Regions from separate parts of the Idiomarina solivarensis genome, predicted to be linked through region 2. Evidence: predicted binding sites of a transcription regulator. Region 2 holds the regulator's gene; each other region holds the start of a gene.
The links. The regulator sigma-54, encoded in region 2, starts transcription at its own class of promoters, with help from an activator protein. The targets are predictions, from matches to a motif close to GTTGGCACGNNNNTNGNNT.

Region 1: the regulator sigma-54 is predicted to act here: its motif matches at 2,428-2,446, upstream of RBK99_RS07945 (hemerythrin domain-containing protein).
Region 3: the regulator sigma-54 is predicted to act here: its motif matches at 2,506-2,524, upstream of RBK99_RS13265 (DUF4168 domain-containing protein).
Region 4: the regulator sigma-54 is predicted to act here: its motif matches at 1,774-1,792, upstream of flhA (flagellar biosynthesis protein FlhA).

What each region holds. Positions count from the first base shown of each region.
Region 1 covers NZ_JAVFHZ010000004.1:77,087-81,230, reverse strand. Annotated here, with positions in the region: gene RBK99_RS07960 (HesA/MoeB/ThiF family protein) at 1-391, opposite strand, end outside; gene RBK99_RS07955 (YbaN family protein) at 388-792, opposite strand; gene norR (nitric oxide reductase transcriptional regulator NorR) at 789-2,333, opposite strand; gene RBK99_RS07945 (hemerythrin domain-containing protein) at 2,519-3,058, shown strand; gene RBK99_RS07940 (M14 family zinc carboxypeptidase) at 3,281-4,144, shown strand, end outside.
Region 2 covers NZ_JAVFHZ010000003.1:65,347-69,490, reverse strand. Annotated here, with positions in the region: gene lptB (LPS export ABC transporter ATP-binding protein) at 1-684, shown strand, start outside; gene RBK99_RS06200 (RNA polymerase factor sigma-54) at 706-2,160, shown strand; gene hpf (ribosome hibernation promoting factor) at 2,189-2,476, shown strand; gene ptsN (PTS IIA-like nitrogen regulatory protein PtsN) at 2,480-2,950, shown strand; gene rapZ (RNase adapter RapZ) at 2,941-3,792, shown strand; gene RBK99_RS06180 (HPr family phosphocarrier protein) at 3,785-4,060, shown strand; gene mgtE (magnesium transporter) at 4,063-4,144, shown strand, end outside.
Region 3 covers NZ_JAVFHZ010000011.1:20,825-24,968, forward strand. Annotated here, with positions in the region: gene RBK99_RS13255 (sigma-54-dependent transcriptional regulator) at 1-912, opposite strand, end outside; gene RBK99_RS13260 (sensor histidine kinase) at 909-2,402, opposite strand; gene RBK99_RS13265 (DUF4168 domain-containing protein) at 2,571-2,963, shown strand; gene RBK99_RS13270 (acetolactate synthase large subunit) at 3,084-4,144, shown strand, end outside.
Region 4 covers NZ_JAVFHZ010000006.1:126,432-130,575, forward strand. Annotated here, with positions in the region: gene flhA (flagellar biosynthesis protein FlhA) at 1-1,731, opposite strand, end outside; gene RBK99_RS11170 (prepilin-type N-terminal cleavage/methylation domain-containing protein) at 1,899-2,315, shown strand; gene RBK99_RS11175 (prepilin-type N-terminal cleavage/methylation domain-containing protein) at 2,309-2,812, shown strand; gene RBK99_RS11180 (Type II secretion pathway-like protein) at 2,826-3,020, shown strand; gene RBK99_RS11185 (type IV pilus modification PilV family protein) at 3,001-3,345, shown strand; gene ispH (4-hydroxy-3-methylbut-2-enyl diphosphate reductase) at 3,350-4,144, opposite strand, start outside.

The DNA.
Region 1 (4,144 bases), on a different contig from region 2:
CGCAGCAGTCGACAATCATTGTGGCCTCTGCCGCTAACTTGTTGAGCAAGTCGCTGTCCGCCCTTAACGGTATGACGGTAATATCAGCTTCGCTATTCAGTTGAGTCAGTTGTTCGCGCGCTTGCTCGGCTTTATTTTTGCCGATACTACTCTCGGTAAACAGGATCTGACGTTGCAGGTTATGACTGTCTACCTCATCGTCATCAACTAAAGTGAGTCGACCCATGCCGGCAGCCGCTAAATAAGGTGCAACCGCACAACCTAATCCGCCCATCCCAATGATCACCACATGGGCGTTTAGCAGTTTTTCCTGACCTTCCAAATCCATAGCGGGTAAAGCTATATGTCGGTTGTACTTCAGCATCTGCTGGTGAGATAAGGTTTTACTCATAATGAGTTCCCATTATTTTCAGGTGCGAATTCGGGACGGGTTGCCAGCCAGTAACCGACGGTCATTAATACGATGCCAACAAGCCCTTTTAACCAGGCAGGAACCTGCGGGACCAATAGCCACAAGACAAGGTAGCCCGTGGCCATCATAATTAGCGCTATTACTTTTGAACGGCGTTTGATGACGCGGTTGTCGCGCCAGGCTCGTATATCCGGTCCGTACTTTGGGTGGTTGATTAACCAGGCTTCCAGACGAGGCCAGCCTTTGCTGGCCGCCCACAGTGCGGCAATAAGAAACGGAACGGTTGGCATCACCGGCAGAGCTATGCCAATGAGTCCCAGCAACACAAAAAACAATGCTACGGTGCGCCAAACCAGTCTAACTAATAATTCCCGGGTCATGACTTCATTCCCAGTCTGCCAGCCATTTTGTGCAGATTGCTAGCGTCCAGCTGTAAATCTTTAGCGGCTTGGCTCCAACTGTTGTTGTGCCGGCTGAGTGCTGCTTCTATCATTTTCCGCTGAGTATAGTTTACGGCCTCTTTCATCGAGACATTTTGCACCGGAAAATCATTGGCAGTCGTTGTATTGTCAGAAGCCGTGGGAACAGAAAGCGGAAGCTGAACATCCAAATCCAGCATTTCCGGCTCTATGGTCGCGATATCGGTTTTCTCTACCCCTTGGCTTAGAAGCTTTATTGCGGCACGGCTGATGACATGCTCAAGTTCGCGCACGTTACCCGGCCACTGGTATTGTTGTATGGCCAGTTCGGCCTCAGCCGACAAGCGAAGTGCGCGAAGTCCAAGACGTGCTCGATTCAGTTCAAGAAAATGACCCGCCAGAATAGACACGTCGTCGCCGCGCTCGCGCAGTGGTGGAATAGGTAACGGGTAGACCGAAAGACGATGGTATAAATCGGCCCGAAACGTTTCGTTACTGACCTGCTGGCGCAAATTACGGTTGGTTGCTGCTATGAGCCGAACGTCGACTTTGCGGTATTTGTCTGAACCCAGCCGTTGAATTTCACCGTTCTGTAGTACTCTGAGTAATTTAGCCTGTATGGATAATGGCAACTCCCCAACTTCATCCAGAAACAAAGTGCCCCCGTGTGCCGCTTCAAAGCGCCCGGAACGGTCACTGGTTGCGCCTGAAAAGGCGCCTTTTACATGGCCGAAAAGCTCACTTTCGGCCAGCGATTCGGGCAACGCTGCGCAGTTGACGTAAATCAGTGGCATATCGTTTCGTTGAGATAATAAATGCAGTTCGCGGGCAAAGAGCTCCTTGCCGACCCCGGTTTCGCCCAGCAGTAACACCGGTAAATCTGCACTGGCAACTACACGAAGCTCTTTGAGAACGTTTTCTATCGCCTTACTCTGACCAATAATTTCAGAATCATTGGTTTCGGTCGCACCTGCTTGCGGCATGCTGCGCTGTTGCCCCTGGCGCAGGGCTCTGACGTTTTGCTCTAACTGACCAATACGAACAGCTGTTTCAACAAATAAGCTGAACTTTTGCAATTCCAGTATGGAGTTATCGGTAAAAGTACCCGGCTGGAGAGCGTCAAGGGTGAGTACGCCCCAGCATTTATTTTCCAGATACAAGCTAATGCCCATACAGTCATGCACCGGCAGTGCGTCACCCGGCTGCCCGGCTAAAAGTCCGTCATAAGGGTCGGGCAGGGATGAGTCGTGCTCGAATCTGACGGGACTGCGGGATGCTAGTAAGGCCGCCAGACGCGGGTGCTGAGCCACAACGAAGCGGCGACCCAGAGCTTCACGAACTAAGCCCTGAATGGCGACGGGTTGCAGCACTTCGTTATCCAGTTTCAGTAACACCACTGCGCCACAGTTGAAATGACGGCGTAAGGTGTTGACCAAATTTTGTAAACGAACGGCGGCAGGCTGCTCAGTAAGCAGGTCTGCTAATAGACTTTCTTGCAACATGGTTAAATTGACTGCCCAGGTTAAAAAGACCCTTATTGGTTGGGTTGATAGTACCTTGGCGCCTCGGAGAGTCAATAATCACAATGGGGTAGAAGCTGGCCTGTTTGTTGCAAACAACTTCCATAACGAAAAAGTTGGCCGTTCAATACGGATAGAAATTCTAATTAGCGAACAGGAGTTATCCCATGAATACTTTAAATGAACGTTTACAGGCAGCTGAGCAGAAATGGCAGGACGCGACACCACAGGAGTTGGTCGAGCATATTTATTTGCGTTTTCATCAGTGCCATCGCGACCAATTGCCTGAGTTGAAGCAGTTAGCCATGCGCGTCGAAGAAGTTCACGGCGACCATGCTGACGCACCTATTGGCCTGGCAGAACACTTAGACAATATGTTGCAGGAGCTGGAAAGCCATATGATGAAAGAAGAGCAAATTCTTTTCCCTATGCTGTCGCGGGGCGTTTATCCCGGTGGGCCAATTTCAGTGATGGAAGAAGAGCATGTTCAACATGAGGGTGAGATCAATAAAATTGATGAGTTGACCAACAACTTAACACTGCCAGAAGGTGCTTGTGGTACATGGACTGCACTTTACAACGGTCTGAAAGAGCTGCAAGACGATTTACGCGAGCATATCCACCTGGAAAACAATGTACTTTTTGTTGAGAAGAAAGCCGCGGCACCAGTGCACGGTAAAGATTTTTGCTGTGGATCTTGTCAGTAGCCCTGCTGGATGTACATTCCGTTTTCCAAATACCGACGGCTCTCCGCCCTGGTTGGCGGCGAGCCCGACGTCATTATGGCCGTTATTAGCGCGGTTCATTGAGCCTTTTTATTTTTAGCGCCTAAATTGCGCTTCACTTCCTCTGTTCAAGCTTTTACATTAGGGAGACATAACAAAAACCCTAAGCACTGTTTAACGGTGCATAAAACAGCAGGAATGAAGATGCGCAGTCTCAAATTAGCGGCACTGCTAGCCGCCTCTTGGTTGGTTATGCCAACTCACGCACAGCAGCTTTCCGGCGAAAGCTCATTACTTCCCGAAGCCAACTACAGAGATTCAGCAGTGACTGTTGAGCAGGTTTTGGGTTATCCGATTGGCAGCAGAATAACCAGTCCGGCGGACATGAGCCGTTATTTTGAAGCGCTTAAGCAGGCGTACCCTAATCAAGTAAAGCTGCTCGAGTATGGTGAAAGCTGGGAAGGCCGACCGTTGCATTACGCGGTTATCTCCAGTGAAGAAAATATAGCGGACTTTGATGGCTTTATTAAGGGAATGCAGGCTTTAGCCGACCCGCGAAAAACCGATAGCGATAAGGCGGAGCAGTTAATTGAACAGCTGCCCGGTAGTATCTGGCTGTCTTACGGCGTTCATGGCAATGAAATTTCATCACCGGAAGCGGCTATGATGACGGCCTACCATTTATTGCATGATCAGCGTGAGCAAACTCAAAGTTGGCTAGACAATACTCTTGTCTTTATCGATCCGTTGCAAAACCCTGATGGTCGCGCACGTTTTATCGATCGCTACTACATGACTGTCGGGTTGGAACATTCAGCTGACCGCCGCAGCGCAGAGCACAATGAGCCCTGGCCAAGCGGACGTACGAACCATTACCTGTTTGATATGAACCGGGACTGGATAGCGCTGACCCAGCCGGAAATCAGCGGGCAAATCGATGCGTTACTAAAATACTATCCCTTGGTGTTTGTTGATTTGCACGAAATGGGCGGTGACTCTACCTATTATTTCACGCCTGAAGCCCGTCCTTATAATCCATTGATTACCGAAGCACAGCGCGAAACACTG
Region 2 (4,144 bases):
AGTCGCCAAGTCGTTAAAGATGTCAGCCTGGAAGTTAGCCAAGGGCAAGTGATAGGTTTACTGGGTCCGAATGGAGCCGGTAAAACCACTACGTTTTATATGATTGTTGGCTTAGTGAACAGTGACAAAGGACAAATCTTACTCGACGACAACGATCTCACCCTATTGCCCATGCACGAGCGTGCCCGGCGGGGCATTGGTTATCTGCCGCAGGAAGCTTCCATTTTTCGCAAGCTGACGGTGCGCGATAACTTAATGGCGATTTTAGAGACCCGCAAAGCCTTGTCCGCTAATGAGCGTGAAGAACAGCTGGATGCGTTACTGGAGGAATTCCACATCGGGCACATTGCCAACAGCCTCGGTATGAGCTTATCGGGGGGCGAGCGCCGCCGAGTTGAGATTGCCCGGGCGCTGGCCGCAGAACCTACGTTTATATTGCTGGATGAGCCTTTTGCCGGCGTTGACCCCATTTCCGTCATTGATATCAAAAAGATTGTTGAACATTTAAAGCAACGTGGTATTGGTGTACTAATCACCGATCACAATGTACGGGAAACCTTATCTGTGTGTGAACACGCTTATATCGTCAGTCATGGTGAGCTTATTGCCAGCGGGGATGCAGAAAGTATATTATCGAATCAACAGGTTAAAGACGTTTACCTCGGTGAGCAGTTCACCTTATAACGTGATACCGGGACAGTCATTATGAAGCAAAGTCTGCAGCTAAAAATTGGTCAGCATTTGACCATGACGCCTCAACTTCAACAGGCCATTCGCCTGCTGCAGCTTTCCTCACTCGATCTCCAGGCTGAAATTCAAGAAGCTCTGGACAGTAATCCCTTGCTGGAAGTTGAAGGCGAACATGAAAGCGAAAGCACAGAGCTTCGCAGTCGTGATGAGAGAGACGACAGTCAACGAGATACCTCAGACGTTATAAAAACACAGGAAATGCCAGATGAACTCCCGGTTGACAGTAGCTGGGACGATACCTATTCGAGCCATACTCCCACTAACGGTGCGGCTTCATCGGGCAAGTCATTTGACGGTGACTTTGAGGTCTATCAGGGCGCTACCAGTGAGTCGCTGCAAGATCACTTGCTGTGGCAAATGCAGCTGTCACACTTTTCGGAAGAAGACACCTACATTGCAGAAGCTATCATCGAAGCCATAGATAACAATGGTTACCTGATGGCTGATATTGACGAAATCATTGAGGCTGTGCGATTACCTGACGTCGGTGCCGAAGAAGTCTGCATGGTGCTCAAACGCATCCAACACTTCGATCCTGTCGGCGTCGGAGCCCGCAGTGTCAGCGAATGCCTGGCAATTCAATTGCGTCAGCTAAGCCAGGATAACGACTATAAAGAGATTGCTTTATGCCTGGTCACTGAGCATATGGATCTCCTCGGAAACCGAGACTTCAGAACAATCCAGCGCAAGCTAAAATTATCGGAAGATGACTTGCGCCAGACCATGCGACTCATCCAACAGCTGCACCCTCACCCGGGCGAGCAAATTGCCCAGCAACCGGTGGAATATGTCATCCCCGATGTCGCCGTGACAAAAAAAAATGGCCGCTGGATGGTCGAATTGAATCCTGACAGCGTACCTAAATTAAAAGTGAATGAAGAATACGCTGCGCTGAGCAAAGCGGCGAAGTCCACTGCCGACAGCCAGTACTTAAAAAACCACACGCAAGAAGCTCGTTGGTTTATAAAAAGCCTGGAGAGCAGAAACGAAACCTTACTGAAAGTAGCCAACTGCATAATACAACGTCAGCAAGGTTTTTTTGAACATGGTGAAGAGGCTATGAAGCCAATGGTTCTGAACGATGTTGCTGAAGCAGTGGATATGCATGAAAGTACTATTTCGCGGGTAACAACACAGAAATACCTGCACTGCCCGCGGGGCGTATTCGAACTAAAATACTTTTTCTCCAGCCATGTGAGTACCGAGGCTGGAGGTGAGTGTTCAAGCACAGCAATACGTGCTTTAATTAAGAAGATGGTCGCTGCTGAAAATCGTAGTAAACCATTAAGTGATAGCAAAATTGCTGAACTGATAGCCGAACAAGGTATCCAAGTAGCAAGGAGGACAATTGCGAAGTACCGGGAATCGTTAAACATTCCATCATCGAGTCAACGCAAGAGTCTTTTGTAACTTTGTTAACTGCAAGAAGGAAGACGTTATGCAAATTAATTTGACCGGTCACCACATCGATATTACCGACGCTTTACGTGACTACGTAGACACAAAATTTGCCAAGCTGGAAAGACACTTTGACCATATTACCAATGTTCACGTCATCCTAAATGTTGAAAAAACGATTCAAAAAGCGGAAGCTACGCTGCATGTAAACGGCGGCGAGATTTTCGCTGATGCAAAACACGACGATATGTACGCGGCCATCGACGGTTTAATTAATAAACTGGACCGTCAGGTGATTAAACACAAAGAAAAAATGAAACAACATTAACCCATGCAACTGAGTGAATTGTTAAGCGCCGACTGCACCAAGTGTGCAGTCGAGAGCGCCAGTAAAAAACGACTGCTTGAAACCATTAGTCAAATTGTTGCTCCTAAATTATCAGGCATTACTCGCCATGATATTTTCGAGAGCCTGATAAACCGTGAGCGTTTAGGCAGTACCGGAATTGGACTTGGCATAGCAATTCCCCATGGCCGGTTACCGAACGCTAATCATCCTGTGGCCGTTTTACTAACGCTGGACGAACCAATAGAGTTTGATTCTATTGATAATCAGCCAGTGGACATTATATTCGCTCTGTTAGTACCTGAATCTGAACACGAAAATCATTTACAAACTCTGGCGGCAGTTGCCCGGAGAATGAATGACAAAGATTGCACGCGGGCGCTGCGCCAGGCTGACTCTGATAAAACCTTATATCAATTATTTGTTGGCGAAGGTGAGCAGTCGCCATGCAACTGATTATTGTTAGTGGACGTTCAGGCTCCGGTAAGACCATTGCTTTACGTGTACTCGAAGATCTCGGTTTTTACTGTGTCGATAACTTACCGATAAGCTTATTACCGACACTCGTCCATGCCGTTATAGACCAGTACCAAAAAATAGCCATTAGTATCGATGTTCGTAATTTACCCGAGCACTCTGAAGAGCTGCTGGATTCACTCAATTTCTTGCCAAAAGGTGTCGAACCGGAAATCTTATTTATTGATTCGGACGACAATACCTTACTAAAGCGCTTTGGTGAAACTCGGCGATTACACCCGCTGTCACAAAAAGAGCTGCCTTTACTCGAAGCACTTCAGGCAGAACATAAGATGCTTGAACCTATAATGGAGCGTGCCACCTGGCGGCTGGACAGCAGCGATTTGTCCCTGCACCAATTAAGCGAGCAAGTCACTGAACGCGTACTGGGAAGGGCTGATAAAAAACTGATTATTGTGTTTCAGTCGTTTGGCTTTAAGTACGGTTTACCTAAAGATGCCGATTTTGTCTTTGATGCAAGAATTTTACCCAATCCTCATTGGCAACCAGAACTTAAGCTACTGACAGGTTTAGATACCGACGTGCAGATTTTTTTCCGTCAGCAACCCTTAGTCACTAAGTTCATTTATCAGTTGGAGAACTTTCTGGATACCTGGCTACCGCATTTTCAGCGCAGCAATCGCAGTTACCTCACCATTGCAACCGGCTGTACCGGCGGTCAGCACCGGTCGGTTTATATTTCTCAGCAGCTAGCCGAACGATTCGAGCAAAAGGCAGTGAAAGTTCAAGTCAGACACCGGGAATTAAAGCCGCATGGATAAAGTTTGCAGAAATTTGATCATTCGCAATAAACTGGGGCTGCACGCGCGGGCTGCCACTAAGCTTGCTCAGCTAACGCAAGAATTTGAATCAGAAATAACAGTGCAGCAAGGCGATCAATGCGTTAATGCCGCCAGCGTTATGTGCCTGATGCTGCTAGCCAGCCAACAAGGAAAAGCCGTAGAAGTGTGTGCCGAAGGCAAAGACGCACAAGCGGCCTTAGATGCCGTCAGCACACTATTTGAAGATCGCTTCGAGGAAGACGAATAAACATGATTGCGGAACTCTCTGACAAAGAATACGCCATGCAGCGCATTCAGGAGGTTAACTCCGCGCTGTCTGATGGCATGTTCG
Region 3 (4,144 bases), on a different contig from region 2:
AGTCTCCAGCCGATAAAATAAGTCCTGCCGAAAACGTCCTTCCTCCACCTGTTGTTCTAAGTCCTGGTGGGTAGCGGCCAAAATCCTCACATTTACGGTTTCTTCCGAATCGCTGCCCACGGCACGAATGGTACCTTCCTGTAATACCCTTAGCAGTTTAGCCTGTAATGCCATTGGCATTTCGCCAATCTCATCCAATAGCAACGTGCCACCGTCTGCCTGCTTAAGTAGACCTTGTCGCTTTTTCTGAGCACCGGTAAAGGCTCCCGCAGCGTGACCGAAAAACTCACTTTCCATCAAATCTGCCGGAATACCCGCACAGTTTACCGCCTGAAAACTGTACTCTGCGCGATCGCTTAATTGATGCAGCGCCTTGGCCACCAATTCTTTACCTGTACCGCTTTCGCCCGTGATTAAGACACTACCGTCCGCTGGCGCAACCCGCTCTATCTGATCATACAGCTTACGCATAGAAGGGCTTTGCCCAATTAAGCCTCCCGGACCTTTTTGTTGTTGCCGATAACGCTTAAGTTCTTGCTGTAGTGAGCGGTGTTCAAGTATACGTTTTATACTCAGCAGCAAGTGCTCAACATCCAGCGGCTTGGTTAAGAAGTCATCGGCTCCCTGTTTTAATGCGTCAACCGCCTGATCAACAGTGCCAAAAGCGGTGATAAGTAACAGGGCGGGTGCACTGTCTTTATCCCTCAAACTGTCCAGTAACGACAACCCCGATTGGCCCGGCAAACGAATATCACTAATGAGCAAATCCAACCCAGGAGCCTCTTTTTCAAAGGCTTCGACACTTCCCCAGGCTTTTACTTTGTAGCCTTCGGCTTCTAACTCTTCAATCAATAATTCTTGCAGTGCCGGATCATCCTCAATAACACCGATAATGGCTTTAGCTGCTGTCATTCATTGCCTCCAGTGGTAGCCGCTTGCCGCAAGCATTGCGCAGGTAAACGTAAGATGACTCGACAGCCACCTTCCGGGTTGTTGGTCAAAGAGAGTTCTCCACCGTGATCGTTTAATACATGTTTCACTATGGTTAAGCCCAATCCCGTTCCCTTTCCCTGCGGCTTATTCGTTTCAAATGGCTGTATCGCCTTATCCTTCATCGTTTCAGGTAAGCCTTCACCGTCATCATCTATGGTGATAACCAAGCCTTGCTCCTGCTCTGTAAAGCCTGCCGAGATAACGACCTTGGATGCACTCGCTTGCAGCCCGTTGCGCAACACGTTCACCAACGCCAGCTCCAGTCGTTTTATATCAACCAGCAAAATAACGTCCACGAGCGATTCAATAATGACGTTTGCTGATCCCTTATCTTGCTCGAATTCAATACTGGTCATTGCCGTCGTCATTAAGTCTCGCAACGAAATGGACTCGCGTTGCTGCACAGGCGTCCGTGAAAATGCCAATAACTGATTCACCAGGCCGGTTAACCGTTGCACCTGACCTCGTACCGCCTGCAATTGACGTTGGCTGTCCTCGTCTTTATGGCTCCGCAGTAAGCGGCTGGCCCGTCCGTCAATAACGGTCAATGGAGCACCTAACTCGTGTGCAACACCACTGGCAACACTGCCAATGGCCGCCATTTTTTCCTGTTCCCGCAATGCCTGTTGTAAGGACGCCTCATGCTGGCGACGCTGTTCCAGCTCTCGCGCTGCTTCAGCCATGCTATCCAGCATGCGATTAAAGCCATGCGCCACTTCCTTCAGCTCGGAAGGGCCCGCCGGTGTCACCCGGGTATCGCGATTACCTTTTGCGACCTGCAACATGGCATCTTTTAACGCGACCACGTGTCGCCCCACCCCTCGGTAATGACCAAACACCAGCACCGCAATAGTAATTAAGCCAAAAGCCGCCCAGCTTAACCAGGCATAGCGACTCAAAACGTCAAAAGATTCGTCGAAATCACTGGCACGTCGGTTTATCTGCAATAAACCAATAATGCGACCACCACGGTCAACAATAGGGTGGAACTGAGAAAACACATCACGGCCTTCTACACGACGATAATCGTCTTGCTTCACTCCGGTCTGAACCGTTTGTAATGCGAGCTGGCTGTTACTCAAATCGGTTTCTGTCACCCCGGCTTCGGCAACCTGCTCACCGTAAACGTTGTAAACAGACGCACCATAAACACGGCCAATATTAAAGACCGAATCCAAATTTGCCTGAACCGTTGCCAGGTCGTTCTTAAGCAAAGCGTCACTAATGGGTAAACTGATGGCTCGTCCTAATAATTCCAGATCGCTTTTAAGGCGTTCACTCGCTTCCTCAGAAGCCACTTGCAACCCAACGCTTATCGCGGCCCCTGAAATAAGTAGCATGGGCACAACCACGTAAAGCAGCAGGCGCCTCTGTAAACTGGACAATGGCCAACTGTATCGTTTTGTCACATAGCCTCCTTTGATTGTGTATTAAGGATACACATTTTTGAGGTGTTTTTTTGAAGTGTGCCAATGAATTTTAAAATACCTATAAGTATCAATAACTTGAAAAGTTGGCACGGTCTTCGCTTTTACTGGTGTGTGATTAAAAAAGATAAATTCATTTAGGAGATTATCATGCAGAAGACACTTATCGCATTAGCAACAGTCGTCGCTATGGGCAGCACAGCAGCCATAGCTCAACCTCAGCAGGCTCAGAATGCACAGAACCAGAATTCAATGGCTCAACAGCAGCCAGCTAAAGAAATTTCTCAAGGCATGCTGGTTAAGTTTGTAACCGCTATGGAAGAAGTACAAAGCGTTACCCAAAAGTATCGTGACCAATTCCAGGAAGCAAAGAACCAGGAAGAAGCGCGTAAAATTCAGCAGTCTGCACAGAAAGAAATGCTCGCAGCGGTTGAAAATGCAGGGCTGACGCCTAAAGAGTACAACATGATTATTCAGCAGGCGCAGAATAATGAAGAACTTCGTGCACGCTTGGAAGAGCTGACAGGTGACGGAAAATCTTAATCGACTGGTTCGATTATTAATTGAAAAAGGCAGCCAATCGGCTGCCTTTTTTGATCATATCGCCTATGCTTTGCGTACGCATAGTAAGAAAATCAGTCTTTAACGCAAGGAGAAAGCGAAGTGAAAGCATCCGATTTATTCGTAAAAGCACTTGAAAACGAGGGTGTGAAGTACATTTTCGGCATTCCCGGCGAAGAAAACCTCGACTTACTTGAGTCCCTCTCAAAGTCCGATATAGAACTTATTTTGACTCGCCATGAGCAGGGCGCTGGTTTCATGGCAGCCACTTACGGCCGCCTGACGGGTAAGCCCGGTGTGTGCCTGTCAACTCTCGGCCCCGGTGCAACCAATCTCGTCACTCCTGTCGCCTATGCCCAACTTGGCGCTATGCCCATGGTTGTGGTGACGGGACAGAAGCCCATTAAAGAACGTCATCAGGGTCAGTTCCAGATTATTGATGTGGTCGACATGATGACACCCATCACTAAATTTACGCAGGCCATTATCAGTGCCAACGGTATCCCGGCACTCATCCGTGAAGCCTTCCGCAGAGCAGAAGACGAACGTCCAGGTGCTTCACATCTTGAATTGTCCGACGACATCAGCCGCGAAGAAGTCAATGCTTTGCCGATAGAGCCAAGCCATTCACGGCGCCCTATTACCGAGCATAAATCGGTTCGCCATGTACTGGATTTACTGCGTGACGCTAAGCACCCGGTACTGCTAATAGGCGCAGCGGCAAACCGCAAGATCACCGCAAAAATGCTACGTGCATTCGTGGATAAAACCGGAATTCCTTTTATTACCACGCAAATGGGTAAAGGCGTCATCAATGAAGACCACCCTCGCTGGCTTGGCAATGCCGCAGTTTCCGACGGCGACTATCCGCACCGCGCTATTGAGAAAGCCGATTTAATTTTGAATGTAGGTCACGATGTCGTCGAAAAGCCGCCTTTCATGATGAAAACCGGAGAAAATGACAATCGCAAGGTGGTACACATCAACTTCCAGGGCGCTCAAGTCGACTCTGTTTACTTCCCACATGCCAGCATGATTGGTGATATTGGCAACAGTATCTGGCAGTTAAAGGAAGGTATAGAGCCTCAAGATCATTGGGATTTCGACTTTATGCTGAAAGTTCGCGATCATATGCGCGACCACACCGATGAAGGGGCCGATGA
Region 4 (4,144 bases), on a different contig from region 2:
AGGATCCTGGCTACGACCAGCAAACTCGACCAATGTCTGCACAATGGTCCTCATATCACGAATGGCGATGCCTTCATCCAGCAAGTTCTGCAGTACTTTCACAAAATTACCCAGCGACAGCAGATCCGGAATGAGCCCCTCAACCAGTTTCGGATGGGTACGCCCAAGGCGATCCAGAAGCTCCTGCGCTTCCTCATGCCCCAGCAGCTGAGATGCGTTATTTGTCACTATTTGACTTAAATGCGTGGCGACCACAGTCGCGGCATCAACCACGGTGTAGCCCAAGGTCTGTGCATGTTCGCGTTGTTCAGGGCGGATCCAGACCGCGTCCAGACCAAAAGCCGGGTCGGTCGTCTTCTCACCTTCGAGTTCGCCAAAGACCTGTCCTGGATTAATTGCCAATTCCCAGTCGTGACGGATTTCAGCTTCACCCATGGTCACACCCATTAAGGTAATGCGATAACTGTTCGGGCCTAAATCCAGATTGTCTCTGATATGAACAGCCGGCACCAAAAACCCAAATTCCTGAGATTGTTTCTTACGTACACCTTTGATCCGAGAGAGCAGCTCGCCCCCCTGCTGCTTATCGACCAAAGGAATAAGCCGATAGCCCACTTCCAGGCCGATGGTGTCAACGTGACGGACATCATCCCAACTCAATTCTTTCTGCTGCGCCTGCTGAACCTGCTGTTCCTGTTCCTTCTCGACCAATTGACCTTCTTCAACTTTTGCTTTCTTCAGCTTGAGGTATGCAGCTCCTGCCAGTACCGCTGACATACTTAAAAACGCTAAGTGGGGCATACCCGGAATAACGCCCATGGCAAACATCACCGCGCTTGAAATTACCAGAACTTTTGGGTTATCCAGAAGCTGAAGCGCAACCGAGTCCCCCATATCCTTGCTGTCATTCTCGCGGGTAATAATGATGGCCGTCGCAACTGACAGTAAGAGCGAAGGAATTTGCGCCACTAAGCCGTCACCAATGGTAAGTAATGTATAAACTTCAATAGCTTCATTGAATGTTAAGCCGTACTGAATCATGCCTATCAGCAGACCGCCCACAATATTAATAAAGAGGATCAGGATACCGGCGATAGCATCGCCTTTTACAAATTTACTCGCACCGTCCATTGAGCCGTAAAAATCCGCTTCACGGGTCACGTCGCTGCGTCGGGCTTTCGCTTCTTCCTGATTGATCAAGCCCGCATTCAAGTCGGCGTCAATGGCCATCTGCTTACCCGGCATCGCATCCAGGGTAAAACGCGCCGTTACTTCCGAAATACGGCCAGCACCTTTGGTGATAACCACAAAGTTAATGATAACCAGAATGGCAAACACCACCAGACCAACGGTGTAGTTTCCACCAATGACCACACTACCAAAAGCTTCTATCACAGACCCCGCGGCTCCGGGTCCCTTGTGGCCTTCCAGTAAAACAATTCGAGTGGACGCTACGTTAAGACTTAAACGCAATACCGTGGCAATAAGCAGTACCGTCGGGAAAGCAGCAAAGTCGAGCGGGCGTTGGGTGTAAACCGCCACCAACATCACCACCAATGAGAGCGTAATGGAAAACGAAAACAGAATATCCAGCACAACGGCCGGGATAGGCAAAACCACCATTGCCAGAATGGCCATAATAGCCACGGGCGTCCCGAAGCCTTTGATCAGATGCGCATTATTCTGTGTAAAGTTTCTTAAACCTACTAACTTTTCGGCACCGCTCGCCATACGTCTTCCTGTTGCGTCAAAAAGTTGAACCTGCGATGGTTTATTCAAGAATCGAGCCAGCTTTTACTTGATAATGCTGTTATCTCACATTCTCTTCAGCTGGGGCTTACAGACGTGACTTTGAGCACAACTATACTCTGCCATATTGGCTCAATTATTGGCATATTATGCGCGGTTACTCACTTATCGAATTGGTTATTGCACTGGCCATTAGCGCTATTTTAGGGGCGTTTGCTTTGCCTGTATTTCATCAGCAAACAACCTCTCTACTGCTGCAGAGAGAGACTATTCGATGGCTATTATATTTGCAGCAAGTGCAAGCCAAATCAAAAAGCCAAAACATCGCTACCGAAGCCAATTTAGCCGCAGTAATCAACAAGTCCGGTAACGCTGGAGTCGATACTGAATCGACCTACAACGCGGCATCGCCTCTTATTTTTGATGGCGAATCTGCCACCGCTAACCCAGGTCATATAAAACTAAAATCACGTGACCGAGAGGTTAAAGTGATAATCAGCAGTAAGGGCCGCATCCGGACCTGCCTCAGCCAAGGTCGTTCTCTACCGGGCTTAGCGACATGCTAAATCATAGGCTACGAGGCAGCACGTTGGTTGAGATGCTTATTGCTTCCTCAATCGGTGCTTTCGTTGTGCTGGCGATTCAACAGCAGCTGCAATGGCAAACTGGTGTTCAGCACCTGAAAATATCGCGCGCGATCCTTTTATTAAGCGCTCAGGCCACTGCTAACCAGTTGTTTGACGCCTTACAAAGTAGCGCAGCAACGCACGTTTCTAACCCTCAAAACGGATGTTACTTATTTCCCCAACAGAATGGTGGTGCCATAGGCGTCAGGGTCAGGAATAACCAGCTGCAGCACAACTCCATGACTCTGGATTGTTCGGGGTATGGCTGGCAGTCGCTTACAGATAAGTCACAATTTAAGGTGACCCGATTCACTGCCGAATCCTACGCGTCAGTATCACCTGTTGGCGGGCTCCCAAAACTACTCATAACGTTAACGGTTGACCGTCGCGGTGAAGATTTCGACTTCAAGCGCTTAATCACCCTCTCAGTTAATTAGAAAAGGAGTTACAGTGAACGTAAAAGGATTCGCTCTAATACTGACTCTGGTAACGCTTATTGGCTTAAGTTCGGCAAGTTTAGCGGCATTGCTTTTCTACGCACAAATGATAGAAGCTCAGCAGCTACATCAATGGCGACAACTTTCTCAGCAACTCGAGCTCGACTTTGAGTCACAACGGACCGCATATGAACAAACGCAAAAATAGCGGTATGTCTTTTATTGAAGTTCTGGCAGGTACTGCACTAGTCGGTTTATGGGCTACCAGCAGCCTGCAACTTATACAAAATGGATTATCAGCAATTGATACTGCTTACCAAAAAGCCCGGGCCGTTGAGGTTTTGATGGCTTACTCGAGTGAGGTCCAAAAAGGATGGAGCCTCGGAGACCAGCCGCCGGCGGTTGTTGAGTCTGGCGCCTTTCTGATCGAATCAGAAATCAATGAAATTGACTCGTTCAATGCAACCGCCAGGGTGACAGTGTCGTGGGGCAAACAGAATGAACTGACACAACGATTCTGGTTTACTCGTTAACGCCTTAAGCAGCAGGATAGGGCCTCAGTTCAGGAGGAATTGAGAAAGTAATATTCTCTTCCCGGCCGCTAAGCTCCACTGCGGTTTTGCCACCCCACTCCTGTAGCTTGGCAATGACTTCTTTAACCAAAACTTCTGGCGCTGAGGCTCCTGCGGTTACAGCCACTTTGTCATGGCCGTCCAGCCAGGCTTTATCAATGCAGCTGGCATCGTCAATTAAGTAGGCTGGTGTTCCCATTTTCTCTGACAGTTCACGTAGACGATTAGAGTTTGAGCTGTTGCGGGCACCAACGACCAACATCATATCGGCATCACTGGCCAGTTCGCGTACCGCGTCTTGACGGTTTTGAGTCGCATAGCAAATATCATCTTTACGCGGGCCGTTAATAGCCGGAAACTTCTGACGCAAAGCGTTGATTACATCCGCCGTATCGTCAACCGACAAGGTTGTCTGGCTCATATAATGCAAGTTATTCGGATCTTTCACTTCAAGCTCAGTTACGTCTTTCGGTGATTCCACAAGGTAGATGCCGCCTTCAGTATTCTTATACTGACCCATGGTGCCTTCCACTTCCGGATGCCCTGCATGTCCAATCAAAATGCATTCATGGCCTTTGCGACTCGCGCGGGTCACTTCCATATGAACTTTAGTTACCAGAGGACAGGTCGCATCAAATACCCGCAAACCGCGATCTTTGGCTTCCTGCCGCACTGCTTGTGACACACCATGAGCGCTAAAAATCACAATCTGGTCATCGGGCACTTCGTGCAACTCTTCTACAAATACCGCGCCAGCGTC